Regions from separate parts of the Brevibacillus agri genome, predicted to be linked through region 2. Evidence: predicted binding sites of a transcription regulator. Region 2 holds the regulator's gene; each other region holds the start of a gene.
What was found. Region 2 encodes LexA, which represses DNA repair genes until DNA is damaged. Its sites were predicted from a motif close to CGAACATATGTTCG; they were not measured.
Positions count from the first base shown of each region.

Region 1: a site for LexA is predicted at 2,320-2,333, ahead of ruvC (crossover junction endodeoxyribonuclease RuvC). Genes of this name have one in related genera too.
Region 3: a site for LexA is predicted at 5,023-5,036, ahead of BA6348_RS12590 (DNA polymerase IV). Genes of this name have one in related genera too.

Region 1 covers NZ_CP026363.1:3,992,255-3,999,359, forward strand. The annotation lists gene BA6348_RS19645 (DUF2905 domain-containing protein) at 1-142, opposite strand, end outside; gene ruvB (Holliday junction branch migration DNA helicase RuvB) at 139-1,137, opposite strand; gene ruvA (Holliday junction branch migration protein RuvA) at 1,142-1,759, opposite strand; gene ruvC (crossover junction endodeoxyribonuclease RuvC) at 1,756-2,256, opposite strand; gene BA6348_RS19665 (hypothetical protein) at 2,384-2,575, opposite strand; gene BA6348_RS19670 (hypothetical protein) at 2,708-3,790, shown strand; gene BA6348_RS19675 (BofC C-terminal domain-containing protein) at 3,874-4,443, opposite strand; gene BA6348_RS19680 (bifunctional 2',3'-cyclic-nucleotide 2'-phosphodiesterase/3'-nucleotidase) at 4,703-6,691, shown strand; gene BA6348_RS19685 (phosphotransferase) at 6,778-7,105, opposite strand, start outside.
Region 2 covers NZ_CP026363.1:2,765,600-2,772,704, reverse strand. The annotation lists gene BA6348_RS13905 (HelD family protein) at 1-2,094, opposite strand, end outside; gene crcB (fluoride efflux transporter CrcB) at 2,134-2,499, opposite strand; gene BA6348_RS13895 (DUF896 domain-containing protein) at 2,599-2,796, opposite strand; gene yneA (cell division suppressor protein YneA) at 2,889-3,230, opposite strand; gene lexA (transcriptional repressor LexA) at 3,861-4,484, shown strand; gene BA6348_RS13880 (DUF456 domain-containing protein) at 4,546-5,031, opposite strand; gene BA6348_RS13875 (DUF4269 domain-containing protein) at 5,159-5,725, shown strand; gene BA6348_RS13870 (CD3324 family protein) at 6,068-6,331, shown strand; gene BA6348_RS13865 (FusB/FusC family EF-G-binding protein) at 6,503-7,105, shown strand, end outside.
Region 3 covers NZ_CP026363.1:2,508,492-2,515,596, reverse strand. The annotation lists gene BA6348_RS12630 (ABC transporter ATP-binding protein) at 1-22, opposite strand, end outside; gene BA6348_RS26700 (hypothetical protein) at 82-234, opposite strand; gene BA6348_RS12625 (energy-coupling factor ABC transporter ATP-binding protein) at 203-637, opposite strand; gene BA6348_RS12620 (hypothetical protein) at 641-865, opposite strand; gene BA6348_RS28005 (helix-turn-helix domain-containing protein) at 1,072-1,518, opposite strand; gene BA6348_RS12610 (hypothetical protein) at 1,644-1,925, opposite strand; gene BA6348_RS12605 (C39 family peptidase) at 2,172-2,927, opposite strand; gene BA6348_RS12600 (YolD-like family protein) at 2,999-3,349, opposite strand; gene BA6348_RS12595 (YhjD family protein) at 3,346-3,726, opposite strand; gene BA6348_RS12590 (DNA polymerase IV) at 3,723-4,964, opposite strand; gene BA6348_RS12585 (AraC family transcriptional regulator) at 5,142-6,011, opposite strand; gene BA6348_RS12580 (VOC family protein) at 6,150-6,329, shown strand; gene BA6348_RS12575 (GNAT family N-acetyltransferase) at 6,352-6,837, shown strand; gene BA6348_RS12570 (hypothetical protein) at 6,864-7,105, opposite strand, start outside.

The DNA.
Region 1 (7,105 bases), 1.2 Mb from region 2:
AAAATTTGACGTTTTCCTTTTCCACCACAATATCCCCAGGCAGGCGTCCCAGCGGCAAAAAGCGGCCGCCCACCTGCCACAGCAGGCCGATGACGATCAGCACGGCTCCGCCGATAATGAGAAGCTTGGCTATTGGATTCACGATTTCATCTCCCGCCCAAAGTGCTGGTACGCGCTCGGGGTCAGCACGCGGCCCCGCGGCGTCCGCTGCATGAAGCCGATCTGCATCAAATACGGCTCGCACACGTCTTCAACGGTTTGCGCCTCTTCGCCAATCGTGGCGGCAATCGTATCGAGCCCGACCGGACCGCCGTCAAAGCGGTCGATGATGGCGAGAAGCAGCTTATGGTCGATATGGTCCAGTCCGCAGGCGTCTACCTGCAGCCGCTCCAGCGCTTCTTTGGCAATCTCCGTCGTGATGACGCCCTCGCCTTTTACCTGGGCGAAGTCGCGCACACGCTTTAACAGACGGTTCGCCACGCGCGGAGTTCCCCGCGAGCGACGCGCGATTTCTTCCGCGCCGCCTTCGCGAATAATCACCTGAAGAATATCCGCTGCCCGAGAGACGATAAAGGTCAGCTCGGGAACGGTGTAAAACTCCAGGCGGTTCACCACCCCGAAGCGGTCGCGCAGCGGCGCAGAGAGCATCCCTGCCCGCGTCGTCGCGCCCACAAGCGTAAACGGCGGCAAATCGAGGCGCACACTGCGCGCGCTCGGCCCTTTGCCGATGATGATGTCGAGCGCAAAGTCTTCCATGGCCGGATAGAGCACTTCCTCGACGCTCCGGTTCAGCCTGTGAATCTCGTCGATAAACAGCACGTCGCCTTCCTGCAGGTTGGTCAAAATCGCCGCCAGATCGCCTGGCCGCTCGATCGCCGGTCCGGACGTCGTGCGGATGTTCACCCCAAGTTCGTTGGCGATAATTTGCGACAGCGTCGTCTTGCCCAGTCCCGGCGGTCCGTACAGCAGGACGTGGTCCAGCGATTCCTTGCGCATTTTCGCCGCTTCAATGAAAATTTTCAAGTTTTCCTTGACGTGCTGCTGTCCGATATACTCATTCAAATAACGGGGACGGAGGCTCAACTCCGCCGCATCTTCTTCCCAGTTCATATGCGTCGTGATGATTCGCTGATCCAAAATCCTACCCCCTCATGAGCAGGGCAAGCCCTTGTTTGATGAGCTTTTCCACACTATCGCCCTCTTTTGATTTCTCCGACAGCGCATTTCTGATTTTTTGCAGCTCGCCGTCCGAGTAGCCGAGCGCCGTCAAGGCGTCGAGCGCCTCGTTCAACGCGGAAACCGCCTGCTCGCCTGCTGTCAGATCGCCTGCCGCGACGGTCAGGATCGCCGATGGCGTGTATCCGACCAGTTTGTCCTTGAGATCGAGAATGATTCGTTGCGCGGTCTTTTTGCCGATTCCAGGAAACTTCGTCAAGTAGGTCACATTTTCCTGTTGCACCGCCATGACCAACTGCTCGGGAGTCGCCGCCGCGAGAATCGCCAGGCCGCCCTTTGGCCCGATACCGTTCACGTCGAGCAGCTTGCGAAACAGGTCGCGCTCGTCACGGGTGGCAAAACCGTAGAGCAATATCGCGTCTTCGCGGACGTGATGGTGCGTGTACAGCTTGGTTTTGCTGCCTTCGTAGCGCACAAACTGGTACGGATTGGGACAAAACAGGCGATACCCGATCCCTCCGGCTTCTACCACTATGTATTCTGAATCGAGGTAACAGAGTGTCCCTTCCACAAAATCAATCATTTTTGAACTCCTTCCGAGATGGAGATGAACGCCCGAAACTGTGCGTGCGTAATCGCAATGCCCAATGCATCCGCCACGTCGTCAGGCTTCGGCACTTCTTTCAGCCGCAGCAACAGCTTGGTCATTTCCTGTATTTGCTTTTTCTCTGCCCCGCCGTAGCCGGTCACCGCCTGCTTTACTTGCATCGGCGTGTATTCATACACAGGCACTCCGGCCAGCTCCGCCGCCAGCAGGATGACGCCGCGCGCTTGCCCCACCGTGAAGGCCGTCGTCACGTTTTTATTGAAAAACAGTTTTTCTACTGACATTTGATCCGGTCGATACGTTTCCAGCAGGCTTTGCATCGCTTCAAAAATCTGCTTCAAGCGAAGCGGAACGGGCAAGCCTGCCTCTGTCTGAATGCTGCCATACTGGACGGGACGCAATTGGCTACCCTGTTTATCCAGAACCCCAAACCCAACGATCGCAATGCCAGGGTCGATTCCTAAAATGCGCATGGTCCACTCTCTCTCCGTGTGCAAAGTTTCTACTCTCTACTGTATCACAAAGCGCTCGAAAAGCGAACGTGTATTTCCATGCAAAAACCCGCTCCTGCCAAAAGGAACGGGTCATACGGCGTCGCTTTTAGTGTTTGTTCATTCCAAGTGAGTCCGACACATCGTGCTGCATGTGCGCGTATTCATCTACGCCGCTCTGCATCTGCTCCTGGATCCGGTTGATCTGCTGGTAATTGAGCTTGTTGTGTCCTTGGTTCAATTGAACGTACAAACGCTGGTGGAACTGGTCCTTGTAGCTACCTCTGGGCATGGTAGACATAAGAAAAGATTCCTCCTTCGATCGCCGTATGAGTACAGTATGGCGTCCCGCCTCCGGCCTTATGATGCCAAGATTTACAGCTCATTTCCGCCGTTTCGTCTTGAAACCATATAGGGTGGAGGTGCTGATTCGGTGCGACGTTTACTAGCCGCTTTCTTACTCGTCACGCTTCTCTTCTCTGTCTGCTGCGCAAAGCAGCCCGCCCAGGCGAAAGGCAAAGAACCGATTACCGTTTCTGTCTCTGTATCGCCGACTTCGCCTTTTCACTCTACGCTCAATGTTCGCGCCCAGCATTCGTTCGTCAAACGGCTGTTTGCCGCAAAAAAGGTTCCGGCTTTCGTGAATCCCCACTGGGTTCGCGCCACCTTGACCGTCAAAAAGCGCCAGTTTGTGTACGACCACGACGGGAATTTGTTTGAAAGCAACAAGCCTCTGCAATACCTTTTGCCGACGGATGTTCACCAGCGAATCGAGGAGCTTGTCGCGCAGGTGGAACGCGTGCATTATGCCAAAGCGACGCCGTGGGAGCAGGTCAAACACACCTTCGGCCGCATGGAGTACGCCACCGTCATCGACCTGGAGACTGGCGAGCGGTTCCACGTCCAGCGCCGTGCGGGCAGCAGGCATGCCGATGTGCAGCCGCTGACGCGCACAGATACGCAGACGATGAAAAAGATTTACCAGGGCAAATGGAGATGGAAGCGCAGAGCGATTCTCGTCGAGGTCAACGGCGTTTATTTTGCCGCCTCCATGCACGGCATGCCGCACGGTGCAGGGGCGATCGCGGGCAATGACTTTCCCGGCCATTTTTGCATCCACTTTTTCGGAAGCTCGACCCACAAGCGCAAGGAGCCCGATCCCAGCCACAGCCTGATGATCGAAAAAGCGTCCGGCTCGCTTGCGACGACGATCACAGGTGCTACTGCCGAGGAGCTGGTGGGGTATTTCCTCACTGCCCTGCACGAACAGGACAACCACGTCCTGCAAATGACGACAGACGGCTTCCCGCTGCCTGCCCGGCTGTCTGACGTAGCCTCCGTCCGCAAGACCGAAATCGTCATTCCTTCTGACGAGCGGGGGCCGTTGCTCTCGGAGGTCCACGTCCACCTGACTTACTTCACGCATGACAACCATGAACGGAACGAAGAGTGGACGTTTCTGCTGCGCCGCTCCACGCCGTGGGACAAGTGGCGGATTATCGCTGTAGACTTGTAACGAAATGCAGCACAACAGTACGGCAGCACGAAAAAAACCGACCATTCCCCCTGCGGGATCGCCGACTTTTTCCTCTGCTCGCTTTAGTCGCCATCCAGTTGAAACTCCCCGTACGTCGACAGGACGCTGTTATACTCTGCCAGATTGCGAATGCGGATGCCCCGCTTCAAGCTCTCCAGCTCTTCTTTTGGCAGGCTCGCTTCCATTTTTGCCGTGTTGATGCGGTAAAACGTCTGGATGACGTCCTGCTCGGCGGGAACCCCGTGAAACAGCGTCAGCATTCCGTCCGCCGACAAGCCGAAATGGCCGTTCTCCTTGCATGCGGGAGAAATGTCCTGTTCCCTTCTCATTAAAATCATTTTGCTCGGATCGGCTGTCACGATCTCCCAGCCTTTGTAATCCCCCATCGCTTCCGGCAAATGGCCTGCGGCGATCGGTTGACGCTCTTCATCCCGGACGCCGCACAAGTAGCTGCGGGTCAACACCAGTTCATACGGCTTTCCTGCCACCGTTGCCGTCTTGCCGATGTCTGTATGCAGCAGTTGAAGCAGTCCGTTCTCTCTGCCTCCGCTGCCTGCCAGCAGGATGCCCAATACGACACCGGTGAGAAGCGCAGCGCCCCACGATGCGTACACCATCCATTTTTTTCGCATGATTTGATGAACCCCTTCTTATACCTTTTTTCCTAGTTTTGCCATGTTTGAAGGGGGACATACGTGAATCTCTCAAGGATTCGTAATTGGCGAGAAATTTATCGCGGGCAAACGGCAAATTGAGCAATCATTATATCTTTTTTGTCAATAGACAAAATTTAATAATCTTAACCTACAATTATCTACCAATCTACAGATTGTAGTGATAAACTATTTTTGCTTGGCACTTATTGTGAACTTATTGGAGGTCAACCAAAAAATGAAAAAGACAAACAAACAAATGCTGACCGCTTTTCTCCTCAGCACTTCTTTAGTTGTCAGCGCTCTCACGTTCCCTGTTACCCCTGTGAGCGCCGAAACTGGCTCCACCCTGAAGCTCCGCCTGCTTGAAACTACCGATATCCATACCAACATCGTAAACTACGACTATTACCAAGACAAAGCCACGGACGAGTTCGGCTTCGCCAAAACCGCTACGCTGATTAAAAAAGCGAGAGACGAAGCGAAAAACAGCATCCTCATCGACAACGGCGATCTGCTGCAAGGAAACCCGCTGGGCGACTACGTAGCGAAAATCGATCCGCTGCAAGACGGAGAAACTCACCCGGTTTACAAAGCGATGAACCTGTTGAACTACGACCTTGGCAACATCGGGAACCACGAGTTCAACTTCGGTCTGGAACATCTGGATCGCAGCCTGAAGGGCGCGAAATTCCCTTACATCAACTCCAACGTCTACATCGACGACAAGGATAACAACCCGAACAACGACAAAAACATGTTCACTCCTTATCAAATCCTCGAGCGCAAGTTCAAGGACGAGAGCGGTAAAGAAGTAACCTTGAAAGTCGGTGTCATCGGCTTCGTTCCGCCGCAAATCATGCAGTGGGACAAAGCGAACCTGGAAGGCAAAGTGATCGCCAAAGACATTGTGGAAAGCGCCAAAAAGTTCATCCCTGAGATGAAGCAAAAAGGTGCCGACATCATCGTAGCGGTTCCGCACTCCGGCATCGGCCCGGTTGAACCGGCAGCGAACCTGGAAAACGCGAGCTACCAACTGAGCAAGGTCGAAGGCATTGACGCGATCCTGTTCGGCCACTCCCACCTCATCTTCCCGGGACCTGGCTTTGAAAACATCCCTGGCGTTGACGGCGAAAAAGGCACTATCAACGGCAAACCGGCTGTCATGCCTGGCTACTGGGGCAACAACCTCGGCGTGATCGACCTGACGCTGAAGCAAGAAAACGGCAAATGGAAAGTGGCTGAGTCGGTTACCAAAACGATTCCGATCTACGACAAAACAAACAAAGCTTCCTTGGCAGATGCAGATCAGGCCGTTCTCGATGCCGTCAAAGAAGACCACGACCACACCGTGGAATGGGTGCGCTCCGCTGTAGGGAAAACGTCTTCCCCTATCTTCAGCTACTTCGCGCTGGTACAGGATGACCCATCCATCCAGATCGTGACGAATGCACAAAAATGGTTCGTAGAGAAAAACATTAAAGGCACAGAATACGATGGCATTCCGGTTCTGTCCGCAGGAGCTCCATTCAAGGCAGGCGGCCGCAACGGCGCATCCTACTACACCAACATCCCTGCAGGCACGATCGCCATCAAAAACGTATCTGACCTGTACATCTATCCAAACACATTGAAGGCTGTTCTGATTAACGGCTCCCAACTGCAAGAATGGCTGGAGCGCTCCGCAGGCCAGTTCAACCAGATTGATGTGAAGAAAACAGAAGAGCAGCCGCTCATAAACGAAGCGTTCCCTACTTACAACTACGACGTAATTGATGGCGTAACCTACCAAATCGACGTGACACAGCCATCCAAATACGCGATTGACGGCAAGCTGGAAAACAAAGATGCGAACCGCATCAAAAACCTGTCCTACAACGGCAAACCAGTCAAACCGGAAGACAAGTTCATCGTCGTCACCAACAACTACCGCGCAGGCGGCGGCGGCAACTTCCCTGGCCTGGACGGCAAAAACATCGTCATCGATTCTCCGGATGAAAACCGCCAAGTAGTGATCGACTACATCCTGAGCCAAAAAGACATCAACCCGGCAGCAGACAACAACTGGACGTTTGCGCCAATCAAAGAAAAAGTGAACGTAACCTTCACTTCTTCTCCAGACGCGAAGCCTTTTGCCGAAAAAATGCCCAACCTGAAATTCATCGGCCAACTGGAATCCGGCTTTGCCAAGTTCGCTATCGACCTGTCCAAGCCAGCTTCCAAGTAAGCTTAGCGTCTCCAAGACAAACATCCCTCTTTTGCAAGAGGGATGTTTTTTTCGTATCGTCCAATCCGAGCGGACAAAAGAGCAATTTACCCGACAAAATGATATTCTCCCCACGGCGAACGCTGGAAGATGCGCTCCCCGTCATTCAAAAACTTTTGCCGGTTTTGGGCAAGTTTTCCCTCTAGCATGACAAGCTGCAGGACGCCGCGCATATGGTAGCCTGGTCGCCTGCTGTACAGCCCTGTCACCTCGCGCAAAAAATTGTCCGGGTAACGGAGCAGTTGATGAACGGTCCAAATTTGCGTGTCGCTCAAATAGTTAATGTTGCTGTATGCCTCCATCGCTTCCACGAACGATTCCATCCGATAGTCCTGCATCAGCAGCATGCGCGACATCAACTGGACGAGGTCGACG
Region 2 (7,105 bases):
CACATCGACCACGATGACCGCGTCAAACTGCAAGCCTTTTGTCAAATAGGCAGGCATCACGGTTACGCCGCCCGGAAACTGGTTGTCTTTGCTGCCGAGCAGCGTCAAATCGGCAATGCTCTTTGCAAGCGCCTTGTGCGCCTTTTTGCTCGCCTGAATCGTCTTGGTGACGATCGCGATTGTTTGCAACCCTTCCTTTTGCAGAGCGGCCACCCGGGAGCTGACTTCCGTCCACAGCTTGGCGCGCGAATCGGCCTCGACCATGATTGGCTTTTCGCCATGGCGCAAGACGGGCTTCGCCAAGACGGCTTCCGGCAGCTCAATCTGCCGCAGCACTTCGTTGGCGCACAGCATGATCTCAACTGTCGAGCGATAGCTTTGCGCCAGCGTGTAGTAGGCGGGACGAAGCTGTTCGAAAATACCCTGGGTCAGCTCCTCCCACGCGTGAATGCCGCGGTAGCTGTGAATGCCTTGGGCGATGTCGCCGACAATCGTCAGCGAGTGGCGCTTCGTCGCGAGCGCAATCACGGCAATCTCCAACGCGCTCAAGTCTTGCGCTTCATCCACGACGGTATGGTCGAAATGCCCGGCCTTGTTCATCCCTTCGATGATATGCTGCAAATACAACAGCGGCGCGATATCCTCCGCTTCCAGCCGCTCCTGGGCAAACAGCGCCGCAGAAGACCGGCTCACATCGCGGACCACTTCGTCGGAAATGTCCGCAGGGACAAGCTTGCGCAACAGCTCCTCCTCTGCGATCAGCTCGCGGTACGACTCGAAAATGTCCAGCCGCGGGAAGGAGACGAGGTACGTATCCAAAATTTGCTCCAGCATTTTTTCAAACTTGGCCAGCCCTTGCTTGTCGAGGTCGACTTTTCGCTCGCGCAAATGCGAAAATAGCTGTTTGTTCATCTCCTGCTTCAAATGCTTGCGCAGCGCATCGACGCGCCGATGGTACGGCAAGGACCCGAACTGCTCCAGAAAAAACTGCCGGATCGTCTCGCCCGGGATGGAGAACACTTGCTTCGTCTTGTTGTAAAGAAAACTCAGTTTTTTGAACGGGATTCTCGTCTCGATCACGTAGCGTATGTACTCTTCCATGGCTTCCCGGCACGCCAGCGAGCCTTTGAAACGCAGCCGATGGCGGGTGATTTCCTGCTCCCGCTCGTCCTGCCCTTCTTCAAAAAACAACTGCAGCGGTTTGTCCGGGCTCACGATCCGCCAGCCTTTGGGCATGAGCGGCTTCACGAGCCGCGCCGCCCAGTCTACAAACGTCGATTGCTGAACATCGTCGACGCCAAGCTCGGGTAGCACCTCTGATATGTACGTCAGAAACATCCGGTTCGGGGCGAACACCATAAATTTTTTCGACATCATCGTATCCTGGTAGTTGTAAATCAGGTACGACAGCCGATGCAGCGCAATCGTCGTCTTTCCGCTGCCCGCAACCCCTTGCACGACGATCGGCCGATCTTTTTCCGCGCGAATGATGTCATTTTGCTCCGACTGGATCGTCGCGACGATATCTTTTAAGCGGCTGTCATTCGTCAAGTTCAGATTGGCGTTCAAAAATTCGTCGATGAAGCCTTCCTGCAAAAACTCGTCCGGGTGCCCCATCTCGCGGTTGATCGTCTCTTTTACAGCGCCATCGTAAATCCCGACGATTTTTCCGTCCTCAATCGCGAAGTTGCGCTTCAATCTCACCTCGCCGCGCACGATCTCGCGCCCCATCCGGTAAAACGCATCCTTGCTCTCTCCGGAATAATAGAGACTGGCAATGGGCGCTCGCCAATCCACGACGATCGAATCAAACGTATCGCTGCGGACGATCCCTCTTTTTCCGATGTACACCTGGTCAAGCTCGTAAACCTCGTCCTTGAGAAAATCGACTCGGCCAAAGTACGGCTTGTCGCGTCCGTGATCCTCCAAATAACGCAGGTCTTTTGCCTTGCTTGCGTTCACGACCTGCTTGACGTAATCGTCGGTCGCTTCCCGAATCTCTTCGCGCAGCCGAGCGATCTCCCCATCGATCAATGCAATCGTCTCATCCAGCTTGTTTTGTTCTGCCTCGTAATCGCGGTGTTGGGTACTCACACCCATCCCCCCTCTCGTCTTTTATCAATGTGATGGTCGTTATTGCATTTGTCTGGCAAGCCAGATTCCCGCGGCACAAGAGAGCAGGCCGACCACGATACTGAGCAGGGCGTAAACGAGCCCGCGCAGCCATTGTCCCCCTCCCCAGAACGAAACCACTTCCAGCGAAAATGTGGAAAACGTCGTGAATCCGCCCATAATACCTGTCGTAAACAAAAGATACAGCTCAGGCGAGAAGCCTCCCCGCTCCTTGCCGATCACAAACAAAACGCCGATGGCAAACGAGCCAATGATGTTCGCCAGCCACGTGCCTACAGGCCAGCCCGGCTGATTGGCAACCAGCGCCAGCACATAACGAAGCAACGAGCCGACTGCTCCCCCAACCGCTACAGCCACCCATGCCATTGGTCCCCCTCCTCAATTGCAAAACTGGCAGATGTCGTCAGGAACAAAAAGACACCCGAGCGTCAAGCAAGGATGTCTGCCGTATCAATACAAGTAAGTTTACTGTTTTGGACGATTTTCCTCAAGATCTTCCACATAGCGGATGGAATCCAGATTCGCTCGAAGCGACATCTTGACCGCATCGATGTACTTTTGGCGCAGAGCTTTTTGCTCCTGCTTTTCCTCGTCAGTCAAGCCAACCTCGCGAGATTTCTTGACCAGTTCGTTGATTCGTTTAATTTCCGCGTCAGATACCACGTTCCGGTTCCTCCCACTCTGTAGTAATGCCGCTTTATTATATCATATCAGTCGGAACTGGCAAGAGAGCGGATGGCGGGCAAGTGCTCGAATCAGTCCGTTTCCGGGATGAACAAGGTCTGCCCCGGATAAATGAGATTGCTGTCGAGGTTGTTCGCCATTTTGATATCGAAAATCAGATCGCGCACATCCACCTTTTCCGAATGATGATGGCGCACAGCAATCGTCCAAAGACTGTCGCCGGAGCGAACGGTCACTTCTTTTCCTTTTAGCGGCTCTTTATGCGCAGAAGAGGCAAACACCAGTTCGGTAAGCAAGTAAAAAAAGAGAGAGAACGTCAGCAAAAACAAAATAGCTTGTCCTCTCGTGATGCCCAAACGGACGCGGCGAGGCTGCTTTTTCTCGAAACGGTTATGGATAGACATGGCATTCATAATATGACCCCCTGCAAACATACGTTCTATAAGTTCGTATCCCTATCATAAATGAGAACATATGTTCATGTCAATACAAAAACCGCCGTCTCGCAAATTCGCGCGGAGCTGCTGTGCGCAGCCGTTTTTGCTTCGGATGACGCTGCCGGGCGACTCTATTGGGGTGGATTTAGCTCGTTTCTAGCTGGTTGCTTGCTACCTGAACAGAAGTCCAAGTGTGCCGCGTTGGTGCGGTTTGTGGCTTGACGTAAGCTCGGCTCTTCGGTACTGGAGCGGCTGGCGGTTTGACGTGAGCTCGACTCTGCGACAGTGGAGCGGCTTTTGGCTCGACGTAAGCCCGGCTCCGCGACGATGGAGCGGCTTGTGGCTCGACGTAAGCCCGGCTCCGCGACGATGGAACTGTTTGCCGACTTGGAGTTAGCCCGGCTCTATTACAATGGAACGGCTGCAACTTACGGCTCCGGCCGCCCGCCCGCGCTTTTTTCGAGATTTGGCCGATGCTGTCGAATCAAATGCATTTACCCTGTCAAAAATTCCTGTTCGCATCAAAATCGAACTTATGTTTGTCGAACGCAAGCTCCCATGGTATAATATAGGAAAACATGTTCGAGAAATCAGGGGTGTCTCTCTATGTCAAAATTATCCAGCAGACAACAAGCCATAATCGAATTTATTCGCAAGGAAGTCCGGGACAAAGGCTATCCTCCATCCGTCCGCGAAATCGGCGAAGCTGTCGGACTTGCCTCCAGCTCTACTGTGCACGGTCATCTGGCGCGCTTGGAAAAGAAAGGGCTGATCCGCCGCGACCCTACCAAGCCTCGCGCCATCGAACTGCTGTCTGAGGAAGACCGCTTCCAGGACAACTTCGAGGACTCTGTCGTTCGCGTTCCCGTCATCGGGAAAGTAACCGCCGGGCAGCCGATTACCGCGATTGAGGACGTCGAAGAGTACTTCCCGCTTCCAGAAAATATCGTGACTTCAGACAAGGTGTACATGCTGCGGATTTCCGGGAACAGCATGATCGACGCCGGTATCCTGGACGGCGACTACGTAATCGTGCGCCAGCAGCACGTCGCCAACAACGGCGATATCGTCGTCGCCATGACAGAAGAAGACGAAGCGACCGTCAAGCGCTTTTTCAAAGAGAAGAACCACTTCCGCCTCCAGCCGGAAAACGCGACGATGGAACCGATCATTTTGGACAACGTCACCATTCTCGGAAAAGTCATTGGCGTCTATCGCCTCATCCACTAATCGTTCCAGCGCATGAAAAAAGGACAGCCTCCGCTGTCCTTTTTCGTCTCTATCATTATATTTATCTGGCAAGGAAAAACCAGACGATCATGCTCACCTGCAACACGACTTTGACAACTGCGCTTCCCAAAAAGCCGATCAGCGAGCCAAAGCCTGCCTTTACCGCTTTCTCTATCGGCTGCTTTTGCACGAGCAACTCCACCAGCACCACGAGCACGAACGGCATAATCAGCATCCCGAACGGCGGGAACACGAAGATTCCGAGAACAATCCCTACGGCCGCAGCCACCGAAGACCATTTGGAGCCGCCGTACTTTTTCACGAAAAACATGTTGGTCAACAAATCCGCACCGTACAGCAAGATACTGAGCACCACCATCCCCCACCAGAAAGACGCTGGCAACCCCGCTCCCGGATCGGCTATGAAAAAGTGGTAGAGCAAAAAGCCTGCCCACAGTAAAATCGTATCGGGTAGTACTGGCAAAAATATACCGGCGATACTTAGCGCGAAAAGCACCAACACGATAATCCAAAGAACAATATCCATTCTCTATGCACTCCTCTCACATAGGTAATACGAGAAAAAGCCGATTGAAGTTGCACTCTTCTTTTGCGAATCCGTGAGGCCGTCTGCGAGGAGTACCTGCCTATTTTAACGAAAGCGGAGGGTTACTATGACGCGAAACTGGCGCGACCTCTCTTATTTGCACAACGGGACACCGAAACAAAAAGCTGCGGGCCAGGCCATCGCCCAATCCGCGGTCATGCAGCGGCTGCAAGCGTTCGATCCCGTGCTCGCAGGTACGATCCCTCTGGACATCGACATTGCGGACAGCGATCTGGACATTATTTGCGAGTGCCACGACCTCGAGCAGTTTGCCGACGTCGTCCGCGCTTCGTATGCGGCGTATGAAGGCTACGAGGAAGCTCGTCTGCTCGTGCAAGGCGTGCCCACCTGCCTGATTGCGTTTTTTGCCTGCGGCTTCTGGTTTGAGCTGTTTGCCCAACCGCGCCCGGTCGAACAGCAAAATGCGTATCGGCACATGGTCGTCGAGCACCGTTTGCTGCTGCTCGGTGGCGCTGACGCCCTCCGCGCCATCCGCCAGCTCAAGCAAGACGGCCTGAAAACCGAACCTGCTTTTGCCTCCTATTTTAACATTCCGGGAGACGATCCATACCAGGCGCTGCTGGATGTGGAAAAGTGGACGGAAGAACAGCTCCGCACTCTTGTGACCAGGTAAAGAGTCCCCCGCTCCTTTGTCGCATAGGCGGACGGCGCGCGCGTGGCGAAAAAATCGCCAGAGCCGCGGTGCAAATGGCGGACAGATGATTTATAATGGGAACTACTGCGCGGGCACTTGGCGGCGCGCAGGGAGAAAACGCGAACGAGGGGGTGTGTGGTTGGTGAATGGAATTGGTTTGCCAGATACTGCAGCGTCTCATGCAAAGCCTGGGAATAAGGCGATACTTTGCATGAGGTGGACAGTCGTTTAGACAATTCATCGCCTTCTCTAACGTATCTCATTTCTTATTTCCTGGCTTTGCCCCTTATTTTTCACTTCAAAAATAAGGAGCGAGCGGAAATGAAATATGTGAATGCAGCCAGCATGCTGCCAGAAACCTTGATCGCAGAAATCCAAAAGTACGTGCAGGGAGAAATCATCTACATTCCGAAACCGAAGACGGCCCATCACAAATGGGGGACCCGGACCGGCGGCAGAAAACAGTTGGATGAACGCAACAGCGCGATCCGCAACGCTTTTCGCGAAGGCGCCTCCATCCAGGAGCTGGCCGAGCAGTACTTTCTCTCGACGGAAACGATCAAAAAGATTGTGTATGCCAAATAGACAAAAGCACTGGCGCGTCCACGAGACGGTCAGTGCTTTTCCTATGCCGAGTTCTTTTTACAATCGTTCTTTCCCTTTGCAGCGCACTCCGCTCCTTTTACAGTAGAAGGTACAAACACCATCACAACTCCTCACGCCTGACGGAGTACGCTGCAAGGAGGAACCAGAAAGATGCAACCATTTATTTCACCCCACCACTATCACTTCATCAAAGCACAGGTGCAAACCTTGTTGAACGCATACACAAGCAGCACAGACCCTAACGTCATCCGGGCCCGCAAAGAAATCGCCCAGGAATCCGTGTTCCAGCTCTTCCCCGGCATGACAGAGGAACAAAAACAACTGCTTGCGCCACTCGCAGCCATCAAGGAAAAGAACGAAGCCAAACAGTTTTTGCTGCGGCTCTCGCCGTATATCATCCCTTTTCCCGCTTTGACCGAGCAAGCGATCAAAAAAATGTTCCCGAAGGTCAAGAAGCTCAAGCCGCCTGCGACAGCGGAAATCCCGTATGCCGAAACGTCGTATGTAAGCTGGTTCGACAGCGGGGCAGACAAAAAGTACATTATCGCCTACTACCCTGACAAGCTGATCGGCATTCACGGCGTTTTTACTCCCCTGCCCAAAAAAGGGATTTGTGCGATCTGCAACAAAATTACCGACATCGGCATGTTCGTCCTGGAAGCGCGGGGGGCGGGCAACGGCACGTATTTGAAAAAAGGAAACTACTTGTGTCAAGACAGCGTCACTTGCAATCAAAATATTCGTTCGCTGGAA
Region 3 (7,105 bases), 260 kb from region 2:
GCACTCCTTTTTTCTCGCTCATCCTACTCCACTCCTTTCCAGCGAAGTTATGCGGCCTGCTTTTTTGGCAAGCAAGCAGGCCTATGCAAACATTTTGAGAAACGAGATGTCCCCGAGCAAACCGGATGCGGCAAGCCCGACAACCAGCAGCCCGGACAACAGCCAGTGCAGCAGGATAAACTGCCAGTCTGCCCGGTGAAATTCACTTTTCTGCTTTTTGCCGCTGGTCGGCAAGCCCGACTTCGCGCAAGGCCCGCGTGATGCGCTGCTCCATCTCTGCCCGCTCCAGGCACAGGTTTTCCAGACCGAACGCCACCTCGTCCTCCACCGTAAACGCAACCAGTCGGGCTTCCGGGTCCTGAAACACCATCCCGACGTGCATCGCCAGCTCGCCTACTGTCGCCTCCCGCGTGTTTCGCCCGGCGACCCGGACCTCGCCGTCATAGCTGCCTTGGAGCGCGTGGGGAATCAAGCCGTTCAGCGCGAGAACCAGCGTGCTTTTGCCCGCGCCCGATGCTCCTATGACGAGCAGCAGCTCGCCTGTTTGCACGCGAAAAGTCACGTTGCGGATGACAAGCTGCTCCGCGTCGTCGTAGCCAAAGCAGACATTCCGCGCTTCCAGTACGCCGCTTACCATCGGCTACCGTCCTGTCCGGTTCGCCAGGTTCACGCGATAGTCCGCGAGCAAGCCTGCCTGCAAAAGCGCGTGGCACAACGCCCGGGAGAGCCATGCCGCCAGCATGTAAACGTAATTCACGCCAATGATGACGATGGCAAAGACGACACCGAGCAGTCCTGCCATCAGCAGGTCCTTTGTCCTCCAATATCGCTGGACGCGTCCCGCCTTCTCCAAGCCTGTTTTCATTGGGTTCCCCTCTCTAGCGCTTGCTGCTTTCTGTTTTCCCTCTTCATCATAAGGGGAAGGCCCTGGCCTTTACCGCCATTTCACGGAGAGACGCTGCCCCTGGACGGAGAAATTGCCCATTTCTCACGGTCATGCGCTGACGGTGAGTTGCGCGCAACGCAAGCAGTCGGCCCTGTTTTTCGGGGCAAAACGCCGCGCCCCATTCACTAGAACACTGGGCTGCGAGCTTTTCGTCCCCAAATGGCAAAGGACACAAGTCTCGCTTTCTCCCTTTGTTCGCAGCCTCGCGATGTCGCCCTTATACTGCTCAGAATCTTCTCCCTTCTTGTCTGTACAAAAAAGACGCCCTGCAACATGCAACAGAGCGCCTTTCTCGCTGGTTTATCGTTTCTCGACCCGTTTGCCGTACAGCTCGGGTTGATGCCGTACGTTTTGCGAAAAATCGAGGCAAAATGGCTGAAATTGCTGTAGCCCACGAGCAACGCCGCCTCGCTGACGCTGATCCGCTCTCTTTCCAGGAGCAGCTTGGCCTTTTCCAGCCGACTCCGTAAACTGTGAAAATTCGGCTTGAATACGCATCTGTCCCATCCTCTTTTTAGTCCGGCATGTATGGTAAGCGAACAACCGTCGCTGGCTTGCACATTTTCTTCCATTATATTGATTTTGATTCTCATTATCAATGAAATTCGCTTCTTTGCCACTAATCGGCATGCACAAAAAAACCTTTGCCGCCCAGAAATTCACCGGGCAGAAAAGGTTTCGTCCGTTCGCTTTACAATTACGCAGTCGTTGTTTTTTCTTTTGGCTTGGTCACGATGTGGTGACCGAGCGGCAAACCGCGCTGTTCCAGCTCATCCGCTGTCACAATGTGGAGCGTTTCGCTCTTACAGGGCATGGGCATCAATCCGCCCAAAGGGCTCATTACCCGTCCGATCGTGTCCGTCTCGATAAGCACGTACAAGCCTTTTTCCTCCAACTGCTGAATAAAATCCCCCCAACGTTTGGAAGTAATTTGATCGGCATGCTTGGTGAACATGACACCCATTTCTTGTGCTAGCATGTAAAATCTCCTTTGTCCTATCCATCAGATATCTGCTTCAAAAAAGATATCCTAACAATACAGGGAAACAGTCCGTTCTGGCAAAAAGCGTTTCGGCCAAAAAAAGACGAAAAACGGTTGTTTTTGACCGCTTTTCGTTTCAGGAATCCCGCATCTTCTTCACACACACCGTTTCAGCGCGGCACGCTGTTTTTTGCGGCTTGCCTTTTTGCCAAGAGCCCTTTTTGCCAAGAGCCCTTTTTTGCTTCATTGATAGCTGATCGCCTGTTTGCCCAGCGCTGTCCAGCTCGATTCCAAAGCCTTGTGCGCGACCTTCTGCTGCTTTGCTCCCGTAAGCGGATCGTTGACGTACGCGTAAGTCTCGTCATAGCCCACCAGCAAGACAGCGTGCTCGTCAAAAGGAGCTACCACTTTTTTCCCGTCCTTGTACCAGCTCTCCCACTCGGTAGGCAGTTGAAAATCTCCGGTCGCCCAGATCACGACCGGACGCCCCGCTGCCACCTGGTCCAAAAGCGCCTGGTAGGATGCCCCGGTCAAATTGACCGTCCGCTCGCCCATGTAGCGGCGCAGCAGCTTTTCCAGCGGCTTGTTGTAAACGGCGAAGCCTTTGCGCACCCCTGTCATGTCGCCGACAAACCCGATGTTCGGATCTCCCCATTCCTTGATGTCCCCTTGTTCCTTCACCAACGGCTCAGGATCTTTGGGCACTTGCTCGGCCAGCACCCGTTTGTCGACGTTTTGTCCGGCATGCCTCAGCAGCATCGCCAGGCTCGTTACTTCACAGCCGTTGTGCAGCTCCGGCTTCTGGCTAATAATCGGGACATCCAGCATCATTTTGGCTGGTCGCGGTGCTTGCTGCGGCGACAGGTCGAACAGCTTCTCCTGCTGCACACGCGCGGGCGCGACAGGGTCACGTGCCGGGTCCGCCTGTTCCTGCGGAAGTGTGCAGCCCGCCAGCATGGCAAACGCGGCTGCCCATGTAATGTTCCTTGCCCAACTCAACGTTCACGCCACTCCTTTGTCTTTTACCCACAGGGTGGCCCGGCCAGACAGTCGCGCATGAATGGTTAGTTTTAGAAAGGCGCTGCCAGCTCCGCATGCAGCAAGCGGGCAAACGAAAGCCAGTGCATCTCGGAGCCGGCCCGCAGCTTCAATCGCCGCGCTGCCTGATCTATGTGCACGACCTGTGCCGACAAGCGGCGCGGCGCCTGCCCGTCATAGTACGTCAACGTCAAAACGCTCTTTGTCTGGAACGCCTGCCACACCAGCTCGCTTAGCGCTCCCAGTTGCTCCTGGTCCAGCTCGGGCGGCACGTAGCGGCGCTCCTCTTCCTTCATGCGCACGTACATTTCCCGATGCTCCGGCAACACAAACCGGCTCGAGACGAACAAATTTTCCTTTTTGGATACGCGTGTCTCTCTCATGCTCGCTTCTCTCCTTGGTGATGATCTCGTACCCATGCGCCGACAAGCTCCTGGCACTCGGCGCGCAACACCTCAATGATATAGCTCGCTTCCCGCAAGTACCCGCGCTGCCGGTAATGAACCACGTACGCATAATCCTCGCGGCGAGCGCTGACAATCGTGCATCCGAGTTGCCGCAAATGACGGCGCAATTGCTGATGCTTACGCTCTGCCCAGCGGGAGAGCTCCTGGAACACGTCCTGATAAGACAGCTTCAGCGGTACAACTCCCATCTGCCCCGCATCCGCCATCACCGCGTGAAACAGGATGCCAAACAAAATATATTGACGCACCAGCTCTTGCTCCCTCGCTTCTCCTGACGGCATCGGCTCTGTCACTTGTAATGCCCTCCGATCTTGCGGGCACGCTCCTTGGCCTGCCCCGCCTCCAAGGCTGAGGCCGCTCGCAAAATCGCATCCTGGCCAAAGCGCGCCCGAATGTCGTCCATCGCCTGGGCAAGCGAGCGGCGCTTGTGCGTGTCTGTAAACAAATTCAGTTGCACGATATTATCAGGCACGAGCTGCCCTAGCGTGACGCCAATGCTGCGCACAGGCCCCCCTGTCCAGTGCCGCTCAAACAGGCGACAAGCCGCTTCGTACAGCGCCATGGCGTCATTCGTCGCTTCCGCAAGCTTCATCTGGCGGCCAAAACCTTCGCCAGCCGCCAGATTCGCGCCGCGACAGCCGATGGAGAGCACCGAGCCCATCCGTTCTTTTTGCCGCGCCCGTCGGCACACTTCCTCGCACAATTCCAACAGCACGACCTTGATTTCTTTTGCCGTATGGTAATCGCGCGGCAACGTCATATGGTGGCCGATCCCTTTTTGTGTCCCGTATTCGTTCAACGAAACCGGCGAGTCGTCCAGGCCGTGCGCTGTGCGCCACAGCACCTCGCCATTCACGCCCCAGTGGCGGATGAGCACGGCGGGGCTGAGCGCAGCGAGCTGGCCGATCTGATAGACGCCCATCCGGTGAAAATGGCGCTTCATGCGCGAGCCTACCCCGAACAGTTTTTCGATGGGCAGCCGCCACAGCGTGTCGGCCAGCTCTGCCCGCTTGAGCCAAAATATCCCGCTTTCCTGCTTTTTGGCGAAGTTGTCACAGGCCATTTTCGCGAGGACCTTGTTCTCTCCAATTCCGACCCGGCAGTTGACTCCCGTCTCCAGCCAGACGCGCTGCCGAATCTGGGCAGCCAGCTCCAGCGGATCGCCAAACAAGTGGACGCTGCCTGTCACATCGAGAAACTGCTCGTCGACCGAGTACGGCTCCACCTGATCGGTAAACGACTGGAAGATGCGCGTGATCTGCATCGACACCTGAAGGTAGTGCTCCATGCGCGGGCGCACTACCACGAGCTGTCGACATTTTTGTTGCGCTTGCCACAGCGCTTCTGCCGTTATCACTCCGTATGATTTCGCAATCGGACACGCGGCCAGCACCACTCCACTGCGCCGCTGCGGATCGCCGGCGACCACGATCGGCTGATTGCGCAGCGCCGGATTCGCCGCTTTTTCAATGCTGGCATAAAAGCTTTGCATATCGATCAAAAAAACAATCCGTTTGCCCGCATTAGGCATCACCATCATCCCCTGAACAAGAACTTGTGTTCCTATATGAACTTTGTTCTTATTATAGCAAACGTATGTTCGTTTTTATACCTGTCCCTCCGAAAAAAAACATGGTAATTATTTCTGCAAAGACAAGCACACGCTGGCAGGTGTTTGGCCGAGCGTGTGCGAATCCCATACGATATGTTATTTTTTGACAACCGGAATCCAGATTTCACTGCGAAACGTCGGCGATGTCGTGTCTTTGTCAGCATTCCACAGCATCTCCGGACCTTCGGCCAGCTCGTAGCCGGAAGACAAAAACCATTCGGAGTAGATGCGCCCCCAGACGTCCTGCAGCGTATCCGGAAAAGGCCCTACGGCTTCGAAGACGGCCCACGTAGAGGCCGGGACTTCCAGCTTCGCCAGGCTCTCCGGGCAGTCCAGCGTAGTCGCCACTCCGATGTAATGGTCCAGCTCGCCGTTGTCCAGGCGGCCGTCGGAAAAGTTCGTGGATGCGCTCAACATCCCGAGCGGCTCTACATTGGAAAGCGACTTGAGCAGGCGGATCTTCTCGGCGTCGAGTGACGCCCACATGGCGGCAATCTCGGGATTCACCCCGTTGTAGATCAGCGGAACCCTTTTCTTCAAGCCGACGATGCGAAATGCCTCTTTTTCTTCCATGCGGTAATTCATGGCACTGCCTCCTTTGATGGATAGATGAAAGGTCATTCGCGGATAGGCTTTCAAGGACTGCCCGCTGGCTCTCGCTTCGCTGGGCGTCACCCCGTGCATCTGGGCAAAGGCGCGAGCGAACGAGTCAGGCGAGTTGTACCCGTACTTGACGGCGATGTCGATCACCTTCAGCTTGCTGTCTTTCAGGTCGAAAGCCGCGAGTGTAATGCGCCTGCGCCGGATGTACTCCGAGAGCGGAATGCCCGCCAAGGACGAGAACATTCTTTTGAAGTGGTATTCCGAGCAGCACGCCACCCGGGCGACTTCCTTGAAGTCGATCTCGCCAGCGAGATGTTCCTCGATGTAGTCCAAAGCTTCATTCAGCTTTTGCAGCAAATCCATGAAAACGACCTCCCTCACCACCACAGAATAGCAGACGCCAAACGAAGCCATCCGACATTTCGTGCCCGATTATGCAGGCTCGCTTCGGCTGGCATTCCTAACAAGCATACCATACCGCACCGAAAGGGATTGTTGCCCATGACCGCTTCTCCCTTGCACGCCGAAATCGGAGGCATTTTCGTCGCTGTCCGCGACATCGACGCCGCTTATCGCTTCCTGGAGGAGCTTGGCGTGGAGCTGACCAGCCCCATCCAGCACGGGCACTGGTTCACCTTCAAAGATCCCGACGGAAATGCGTTGATGGCAGCCAAATGTTAGCAAAAAAGAAGAGGTGACCCGCATGACCGTCCGCCTGCGACTGACTGTACCGACAGACCTCCCGTTCGTCTGCGACGTGGAGCAAGCGCCAGAAAATGCCCCGTTCATCCTTCCGTGGCCGGAAGAGCGCCACCGCGAGGCTTTGGATGATCCCGACATCTTGCACATGATCGCCGAGAAAACAGAAACAGGCCACCCCGTCGGCTACGTCATCATCGCCGGGCTGGCCAGTCCGCACCATTCGATTGAGCTCTTGCGCATTACGATGGCAGTAAAAAGGCACGGCTACGGCCGTCGTGTCCTGCGCCAGATTAAAGAGTGGGCTTTTCGCGAACAAAAAGCCCATCGGCTGTGGCTGGACGTCAAGGAAACAAACGGCGTAGCCCGCGCGCTCTACCTGTCCGAAGGCTTCCGCGAAGAAGGAATCTTGCGCGACTGCCTGAAAACAGGGGACACTTACGAATCGCTGGTTGTTTTATCCATGCTGGCCGACGAGTACGAAGCCTAGCGTCAGGTCTGGCCAGCCGTCACAAGCTAGAAAGCCAGCGTCCGATCCGTCATCACGTACAGCCATTTGCCGTCCGCGCTCGCTCCCAGGAGGGAAAGCCCCGCAGGAAGGCCCGACACGAGCACAGACTGCTGCTTCGTATCGGCGTCAAACAAGTACAGCGACTGCTTCAAGTCGGTTTCCTGCGCGGCTTTTTCCCATTCGGTAAACAAATAGCGGTGCGTGCCAGGCAGCCACAGGCCCTGGCCGCGCATGTCCATCAACTGCA